2 regions of the Pseudoxanthomonas sp. LjRoot143 genome follow, and region 1 is predicted to be linked to the other one. Evidence: riboswitches for the same ligand, from Rfam matches in the RefSeq annotation. Region 1 holds a riboswitch; the other holds the start of a gene.
What was found. A riboswitch is a leader RNA that binds a small molecule or an ion and turns the genes downstream of it on or off. The one in region 1 is predicted to bind cobalamin.
Positions count from the first base shown of each region.

Region 2: linked by a shared signal. The riboswitch ahead of btuB (TonB-dependent vitamin B12 receptor) and the one ahead of metE (5-methyltetrahydropteroyltriglutamate--homocysteine S-methyltransferase) in region 1 are both predicted to bind cobalamin.

Region 1 covers NZ_CAXUPM020000001.1:4,057,732-4,062,143, reverse strand. The annotation lists gene ACSQ1W_RS19470 (hypothetical protein) at 1-115, opposite strand, end outside; gene metE (5-methyltetrahydropteroyltriglutamate--homocysteine S-methyltransferase) at 269-2,560, opposite strand; cobalamin riboswitch at 2,759-2,992, opposite strand; gene ACSQ1W_RS19460 (DUF6923 family protein) at 3,066-4,412, opposite strand, start outside.
Region 2 covers NZ_CAXUPM020000001.1:3,462,278-3,466,689, forward strand. The annotation lists gene ACSQ1W_RS16790 (TMEM175 family protein) at 1-293, opposite strand, end outside; gene ACSQ1W_RS16795 (GAF domain-containing protein) at 384-869, shown strand; gene ACSQ1W_RS16800 (TfoX/Sxy family protein) at 866-1,234, shown strand; cobalamin riboswitch at 1,250-1,467, shown strand; gene btuB (TonB-dependent vitamin B12 receptor) at 1,597-3,483, shown strand; gene ACSQ1W_RS16810 (DUF2218 domain-containing protein) at 3,588-3,881, shown strand; gene dinB (DNA polymerase IV) at 3,890-4,412, opposite strand, start outside.

The sequences.
Region 1 (4,412 bases):
GATGCAGGGCGTCACGCACGCGCGTTGCCTGCAGGCGAGCGACCGCCGCGCTGGGACAGATGGCAGCCACCTTGCTGTTCGACAGTTCCTCGGTGAAGAACACGGTACCGGTCATGGCGATCGCTCCGGTGATGAGGGTGATTCCACCCTCATGCGCGATGCGTTGGCACCGGGTGAAGCAGACGTGCACGCCACGTTGTGGGCAGGCGGATGTTCACGGATGGCACGCGTGCGTGAGAACCACGCACGCGTGCACGTCGGGCCGGACCTACGCGGCGCGCACGAGGCCGGTGCGCATCGCCTGTGCGGCAGCGACCATCCGCGTCAGGGCCTCGCGCACTTCCGGCCAGCCTCGCGTCTTCAGCCCGCAATCCGGATTCACCCAGATCTGTTCCGGTGCCAGCACCGCGCGCGCCTTCTCCAGCAGGTCGATCATCTCGCCCCCGGTGGGGATGCGCGGCGAATGGATGTCGTACACGCCCGGGCCGATCTCGTTGGGGTAGCGGAACTTCACGAACGCATCCAGCAGTTCCATGCGCGAGCGCGAGGTCTCGATGGAGATGACGTCGGCATCCATCGCCGCCACCGCATCGATGATGTCGTTGAATTCGGAATAGCACATGTGGGTGTGCACCTGGGTGTCGTCGGCAACGCCCGCGGCGGTGATGCGGAAGCATTCGACCGCCCAGTCCAGGTACGCCTGCCAATCGGCGCGCCGGAGCGGCAGGCCTTCACGAAGCGCCGGTTCGTCGATCTGGATGACGCGGATGCCGGCGGCCTCCAGGTCCAGCACTTCGTCGCGCAGCGCGAGCGCGATCTGCCGGCAGGTCTGAGCACGGGCCTGGTCGTCGCGCACGAACGACCACTGCAGCACGGTCACCGGGCCGGTCAGCATGCCCTTCATCGGCCGGTCGGTCAGCGACTGCGCGTACTGCGACCAGCGCACCGTCATCGGTGCGGGGCGCGATACGTCGCCGTAGATCACCGGCGGCTTCACGCAGCGCGAGCCGTAGCTCTGTACCCAGCCGTTCTTCGTGAAAGCGAAACCGTCGAGCTGCTCGCCGAAGTATTCCACCATGTCGTTGCGTTCGAATTCGCCGTGCACCAGCACGTCGATGCCGATCGCCTCCTGGAAGCGCACGCAGCGTTCGGTCTCTTCGCGCAGGAAGGCGTCGTAGTCGGCGTCGGAGAGTTTGCCGCTCTTGTTGCGGGCGCGCGCTTCGCGCACTTCGTGGGTCTGCGGGAACGAGCCGATGGTGGTGGTGGGGAAGTCGGGAAGACCGAGCAGCGTCGCCTGTGCGATGCGACGTTGCGGATACGGCGAATCGCGATCGATGTCGGCCGCATCCGGCGAGGCGAGCCGCGCGGCGACCTCGGGACGATGCACGCGTGGCGACTGGCGACGCGACTCGATCCGGTCGCGCGCGATGGCCAGGCCGGCGTCCGCCGCGCGCGGATCGCGCAGGGCATCACCGAGCAAGCGCAGTTCCTCGATCTTCTGCCGCGCGAAGGCCAGCCATGACTTCAGGTCGGACGGCAGCGCCTTCTCGCCGGACACGTCGACCGGCACATGCAGCAGCGAGCATGACGGCGACAGCCACAGGGCGTTATCGCCGACATGCCCCTGCGCGTACTTCGCCAGGATCAGCGCGTTGTCGAGGTTGGTCCGCCAGATGTTGCGGCCGTCCACCAGGCCGGCGGACAGCACGCGTCCTTTCGGCAGCTGCTTCAGCACTTCGTCCAGTTGTTCCTTGCCGCGGACGAGGTCGACGTGCAGGCCATCCACCGGCAGCGCGCAGGCCAGCGGCAGGTTGTCGCCGAGGCGGCCGAAGTAGGTCGCCAGCAGCAGCGACGGCCGTGCGCCCTTCGCCAGCATGCTGTACGTGCGCAGGTAGGCGTCGCGTGCCGTGTCATCGAGATCCAGCACCAGGCAGGGTTCGTCGATCTGTACCCAGTCGGCGCCGGCGGCGTGCAGCTTCGCCAGCAGGTCCGCGTAAACCGGCAACAGCGCATCGAGCAGCGCAAGACGGTCGCTGCCGTCCACCGTCTTCGCCAGCAGCAGGAAGCTCACCGGGCCCAGCAGCACCGGACGCGCGGCGTGGCCGGCGGCGCGCGCTTCCAGGAACTCCGCCACCGGCTTGTCGCCGCGCAGGCGGAAGGCCTGGCCGGCGTGCAGTTCCGGCACCAGGTAGTGGTAGTTGGTGTCGAACCACTTGGTCATTTCCAGCGCGCGCAGGTCGGTGCCGTCACGTTGCACGCCGCGTGCGAGCGCGAAGTAGCCGGCCAGCGGATCGGCATCGGCCAGTGCGCGGTAGGCATCGGGAATGGCATCGAACAGGAAGGCGGTGTCGAGTACGTGGTCGTACAGCGCGAAGTCGTTGCACGGCACGACGTCGGCGCCGGCGTCGCGTTGCAGTTGCCAATGACGGTGGCGCAGATCGCGCGCAGTGTGCTGCAGATCGTCGGCGGTGCTGTCGCCGCGCCAGTAGCTTTCCAGGGCGGTCTTCAGTTCGCGCTTCGCGCCGATGCGCGGGAAGCCGAGGGTGGTAACGGTGGTCATGGTGCGTGTCCTCATGCGTGGCGGATGAGGAACGAAGGAACCGCGCGCCGGACCGGAGCCCGCCACGCCAGCGACCTTCGCCCCCGCGGGCGAGCCGGAGTGCCGAGGTCGGGCGCAGGAGGACGCATCCGGGCAGGCGCGCACGGACACGGGCTCCGGCCACCTCCCCTCGGAAGCTCCAGGTCAGTCGGAGGACGGTCGTGTCCTCCGGCCAGGGCAGGTCTTCGGGCTCATGGACGGGCGCGGGTGCGCTGGCCTACTTCCCGCCGCTTCCCGGTCCGTGGGGACCAGTGCTGTTGGCGAGGTTCGTTTCCAAATACCGCTGCGGGGCAGCGCCGGAATTGACCTGTGGAACAGGCCGCACCGGCTTCCCTTTTAATTTCATCTCTTTATTCGGATAAAGAGATGGAAACCTTGGCGGTGCGAACGTTACGCCCGCGACGGGCGACGCGTCAAGCAGCGGGCAGGCGCACGTCTGCCGCGACGCGCGCCTCCAACCTCGGCCTCAAGGCGTTCCGCTGGCGGTGACGCTGCAGGTCAGGCCGAGCGTGACGACCCCCCCGCTCGGGAAGGTCGGGACCGGCAAGCCGGCCTGCAGGCCGGCGGCAGTCAGCGGGCTGGGACACGTGGTGCCGGGGGTCGCCGAACAGGTCGGGGCCGGCAAGCCGGCGGTGGTGCAGTCGAGTCCGGCCATGGCAGGATCCCGCACCGTCGCGCCATCGGCCGCCATCGGACCATGGTTGGTCACCACCAGGGTGAACTGCGCTTGCCCGCCGCTGACCACCGGATCCGCCGCCACCGTCTTCAGGATCGAGATGTCGGTGCTCCGGCGCAGGTTGGAGAACGTGCACGTCAGGTCGTCGCCCGCCGCCGGCGTCACGCCGAACGACGCGCCACTCCCGCTTGGCGCCTGGCCGCCGGACCGCGCATTGCTGCAGCTGTAGCTGGACACGTAGTGGGTGAGATCCGCGCCACCTGCCGCCGCTTCTGACAGGACATAAGCCGAACCCGGCGTCGCCGTGGCATGCGAAACCGTGCCGGCTGCCGTACTGCCGGTGCCTGTCGTGGTCAGCGGTGCCGGTGCGCCGGCGCCGGTCATCGACAGCGTGAACTGGTCCGCCGCCACCGCGCGCCCGTCGGGCAATGCCTTCTGCAGGCGCAGGATCGCCGCGCGCGTATTGGTGAAGGTGCAGGTGATGTTGGATTCGAATCGCATGCGATCCGCGGGAATCGTCAATGTGCCGCCCGCGAGGCTGCCAAAGCTGCCGGTGTTGCCGTTGCGGCTGCTGTTGGCGTCCGTGCACTGGGCCGGCGAGAGGATCCAGCTGGCAGGGATGGCCTCGCTGAGGATGACCGATTGCGTGCCTTGGCCGGTGCTGGCGACCGGATGCGCGTAGTAGTGCCGCGCGGAGCTGACAGGCGTGCCGGTTGCGGTCGTGGTCAGCGCGATCGGAGACGCGGCGGCGGTGTTGTCCCAGTTGTTGACGTTGGTGGTGGTGAAGTTGAAGCTGCCCACGCCGCCTTCGGTGACCTTGCTCACCGTGACGCACGAAGGAATCGCCACCAGACCGAAGCCGATGTTGTCGCCGGGCTTTATGTTGGTGGCCGTCAACGTGAGCGTGCTCACCAGCGCATTGGCATTGCCGCGCAGGAACACCGACTGCCGCCAGGTCCGCTCGACGCCCGACTGGTAGGCCGTGCTGTCCATCGTGACCACGCCGCTCGCCGGCGTGTACCTTGCGAGCGTCGCCAATGCGCCTGTCTGGTGTGCCACAAACTGACCCGACGTGGCGCCGCCCGACAGTAAAAGCGTCAACGAAGGGTTGTAGGCCGGATCCTCACTGTCGTTGGG
Region 2 (4,412 bases), 600 kb from region 1:
ACCAGCACCAGGAACACCAGCAGCAGGCTTAGCAGCGTGGCCGGCACGGTGCCCAGCCGATAGCGGCGGCTCCAGCGCACGTGGGCGTACCAGAACATCGCCACCATCGCGAAACTGGCCGCGAACGCGGGCACATTCTTCAGTGCCTGCAGCAGCCCCGCCATGCTGTCGGGAATGCGTTCGACCGAGATCACGAGCAGGGTGACCGCGAACGCGAACGCGGCGTCGACGAACGCCTCCAGCCGTGTCACGCCATGACCGCGCCAGCCCGCTTCATCCTCGTGATCGCGCATGCACCCACTCCCCTGTCGCCCACGCAAGGCCCCGCTTGTGTGACACATCATATCGGGCCGCCCAGCAGACGCGGGGAGTAGAATCGACCCATGTCATTCACTTCCCAGACGCTCACCGGCAGCAAGCCGGAACAATACGCACAGCTGGCCGAACAGGCCCGTGCCCTGCTGGCCGGCGAACCCGACCGCATCGCCAACGCGGCCAACCTGTCGGCGCTCCTTTATCACGCCCTGCCGGACTTCAACTGGGCGGGTTTCTACTTCTTCGATGGCCGGGAATTGGTGGTCGGTCCGTTCCAAGGCTTACCAGCCTGCGTGCGGATCCCGTTGGACAAGGGGGTCTGCGGAGCCGCCGCACGCACCCGCCAGACCCAGCGCGTGGACGATGTGGAGGCCTTCCCGGGCCACATCGCCTGTGACTCCGCGTCACGCTCGGAACTGGTGGTACCGCTGGTGAAAGGGGATGAACTGGTCGGCGTGCTCGACCTGGACAGCCCACGCCTGGCGCGCTTCGATGCCGACGACCAGGCGGGCATGGAACGCATCGCCGCCATCTTCGTGGATTCGCTGACATGACAGGCACCAAGCTGCGCAACATCGGCCCCAAGTCCGCCGCCTGGCTACGCCAGGTCGGCCTGCGCACGCAGGAGGACCTGGAGTCGGTGGGCGCGGTGGAAGCCTTTATCCGGGTGAAGCGCGCGGGATTCCGTCCCAGCCTCAACCTGCTGTACGCGCTGGAAGGCGCGCTGCTGGACTGCCACTGGCAGCAGTTGCCTGAAGACCGCCGCAGCGAACTGCTGGTGGCCTACGACGCCGCCGCAGCCTTGCTGCCCCCGCCGCGCGGCCGCCCCGCCGCCGGCCCGGTGACCACCACGCACACCGAGCGTGAGGAAGACACGGGACCTTCGCTGAACCTGTTCGACTCGCGCGGCGACGACTGATCCACCCCATCCCGTATACTGCGCGCGCTTTCAGGTGACCCCGGCAGTCCTGCCATGGGTTGAAACGGGAAGCCGGTGACCCGCACACGCGGCATTCCGGCGCTGCCCCCGCAACGGTAGGCGAAGACAACCGCGGCATCGGCCACTGTGCGATCACGCATGGGAAGGCGCCACGGCAGCGTGCACGGCACGCCTTCGCAAGCCCGGAGACCGGCCTGGAAGTCCACTGGTTGCGATGCGGAGGGCGTCGCGGCGTGCCGCGCCGCCGCCTGTCTGCCGCGCTGTCCGCAACGCTCCCTCTCCTGCATCGCAACTCCACGCCGAAATGAATGCGCGCGGGGCGCGCGATGGAGTTGAGTCCGATGTACAGCCGTCATTCCCTTTCCCTTCTCGCCGCCGCGGTCGCGCTGGCCCTCCCGTTCGCCGCGCAGGCACAGGACGCCACCGATCTCGACGAGATCGTCGTCACCGGCACGCGTACCGACGTCGCCGTGCGCGACAGCCTGGCGCCGGTGCAGGTCATTGCCCGCGAGGAGATCGAACGCAGCCAGTCGCGTTCGCTGATCGACCTGCTGAAGGGTCGCGCAGGTATCGGCTTCACCAACCAGGGCGGCCTGGGCAAGCTGAGCACCCTCAACATCCGCGGCACCGAGTCCGACCACGTGCTGGTGCTGGTCGACGGCATCCGCATCGGCTCGGCGACCGCCGGCTTGGCGTCGTTCCAGGACCTGCCGGTCGACCAGATCGAGCGCATCGAGATCGTGCGCGGCCCGCGCTCCAGCCTGTACGGCTCGGAAGCGATCGGCGGCGTCATCCAGATCTTCACCCGTCGCGGCACGCAGGGCCTGTCGCGCGAACTGCGTATCGGTGGCGGCAGCAACAACCTGCGCGAAGCCAGCGGTGGCTTCGCCTACGGCGGCGAACGTGGCTGGATCGGCGCCAACGCCGCCTATCAGGAAACCGACGGCATCAACGCCTGCCGGGGCTCGGGCACGCTGTTCCAGGGCTGCTTCACCGACGAACCCGATGACGACGGCTACCGCAATGTCTCGCTGAACGTTCGCGGCGGCTACAAGCTGACCGACACGCTGACGCTGGAAGGCCATGCGCTGAACGCCGATGCCTTCAACGAATTCGACGGCAGCATCTACGGCGGCAACGAAGCCGACAACGTGCAGCAGGTACTGGGCAGCAAGCTGACGTGGAAGCCGTCCGGCGCCACCACGCTCACCGCGCAGGTCGGTCGTGCGTCCGACAAATCGGACAACTACTTCGCGGACGCCACCTCCGGCACCCGTGCGTACGTCAGCACGTTCGACACGCGTCGCGACACCGCCTCGCTACAGGGCGACTTCGCGTTCGGCGAGCAGCACCTGCTGACCGCTGGTGCCGACTGGCAGCGCGACGAGGTCACCAGCAGCGTCGACTTCGTCAACGACACCGTCGGCGTACCCGTGGACAGCCGCGACAACACCGGCGTATTCATCGAATACCAGGGCCGCTTCGGCGCGCAGCAGGTGCAGGCGAGCGTGCGCAACGACGACAACGACCAGTTCGGCAACCACGTCACCGGCAACCTCGGCTGGGGTCTCGCGTTTGGCGGCGGCTTCAAGCTGACGGTCAACGCCGGCACTGGTTTCAAGGCACCGACCTTCAACGACCTGTACTACCCGTTCTCCGGTAATGCGCTGCTGGAACCCGAGCGCTCCAAGACGCTCGACATCGGCTTGTCGCAGTACGGCGATGCGTGGAACTGGGGCGTCAACGTCTACGAGACGCGCATCGAGGACCTGATCGCGCTGGACAGCAACTGGTTGCCGGCGAACACCGACGAAGCGCGCATCCGCGGCCTCGAACTGACGGGCGCGGTGACGCTGGCCGGCTTCGACATCGCCGCGCAGGTCAGCCACACCGATCCGCGCAACCATACGAGCGGCCTGAACTACGACAACCTGCTGGCACGCCGCGCGCGCAACACGGCGCGCGTCGACGTGGACCGTGCGTTCGGCGACTTCCGCATCGGCGTGACCGGCTACGGCGCCAGCCACCGCTACGACAACGCCGCCAACAGCGTCCGCCTGGCGGGCTACGGCACGCTGGACCTGCGTCTGGAGTACGCCATCACCGACGAATGGTCGGTGCAGGCGCGCGCCAGCAACGTGTTCGACCGCGAGTACGAAACGATCGCCTGGTACAACCAGCCCGGTCGCGAGTACGGCCTGAGCCTGCGCTACAGCGCGCGCGACTGATTCGGACGGACGAAGAAGGCCGGCAATGGACTGTTCCGTTGCCGGCCTTTTTGTTGCCTGCGTGCAGAGGTAAACAGGAAGCCCCGCTTTCCGTGCTCATGACCATGCAACCTGCTTCCCGTGTGACCGTCGTTCCTACCGACCCCGCCAAGCTACTGCGCACGCTGTGCAACCACTGGCGGCACAAGTTCGAGATCGAACGCCCCGACGACACCCATGCGCGCATTCCGTTCGACGACCTCGGCCCGGCTGACTTCGCGGTGGAAGGCGACGCACTGCTGATCACGCTGTACGCGCCCGATGCGGAAGCACGCACACGCCTGCAGGACGTGATCGCCTCGCACCTGCGTCGCTTCGAGCGCAACGAGGCCCTCGTGTTCGACTGGCAAGCGGCGTAACAAGCCGCCTACGCTTCCTGCGGATCGAACAACCCGGCCTGCACGACGGTTTCCTCGCGATCCCGGAATCCCGACAGGCCCACCCCGACCAGGCGATAGCGCGTCGCGGGCGGCAGGTCCACGCGCTCGCGCAACGCCAGCGCGATGTCGATGAATTCCTGCGCGGAGGCTGGCGGCGATTCCGGTGTAAAACTGCGCGTCAGGATGCGGAACTGCGCCGTCTTCAGCTTCAGCACCACGGTGCGGCCGATGCGCTCGGTCTTGCGACTGGCGGCCCACGCCTTCTCGGCGATGCGCAGGATGTGGGGTTCCAGTTCGGACAGCAGCAGGTCGGTGGCGAAGGTGTCTTCGGATGAGATCGACTGCACCGGCTGGTCGGGTTCCACCGGTCGCTCGTCGATACCGTGTGCGCGCCGGTACAGTCCACCGCCGAAACTGCCGTAGCGCGTTTCCAGCTCGTGCTGCGAGTACGCACGCAGGTCGCCGACCGTGCGGATGCCATCGGCATTGAGCCTGCCCTGCATCACCTTG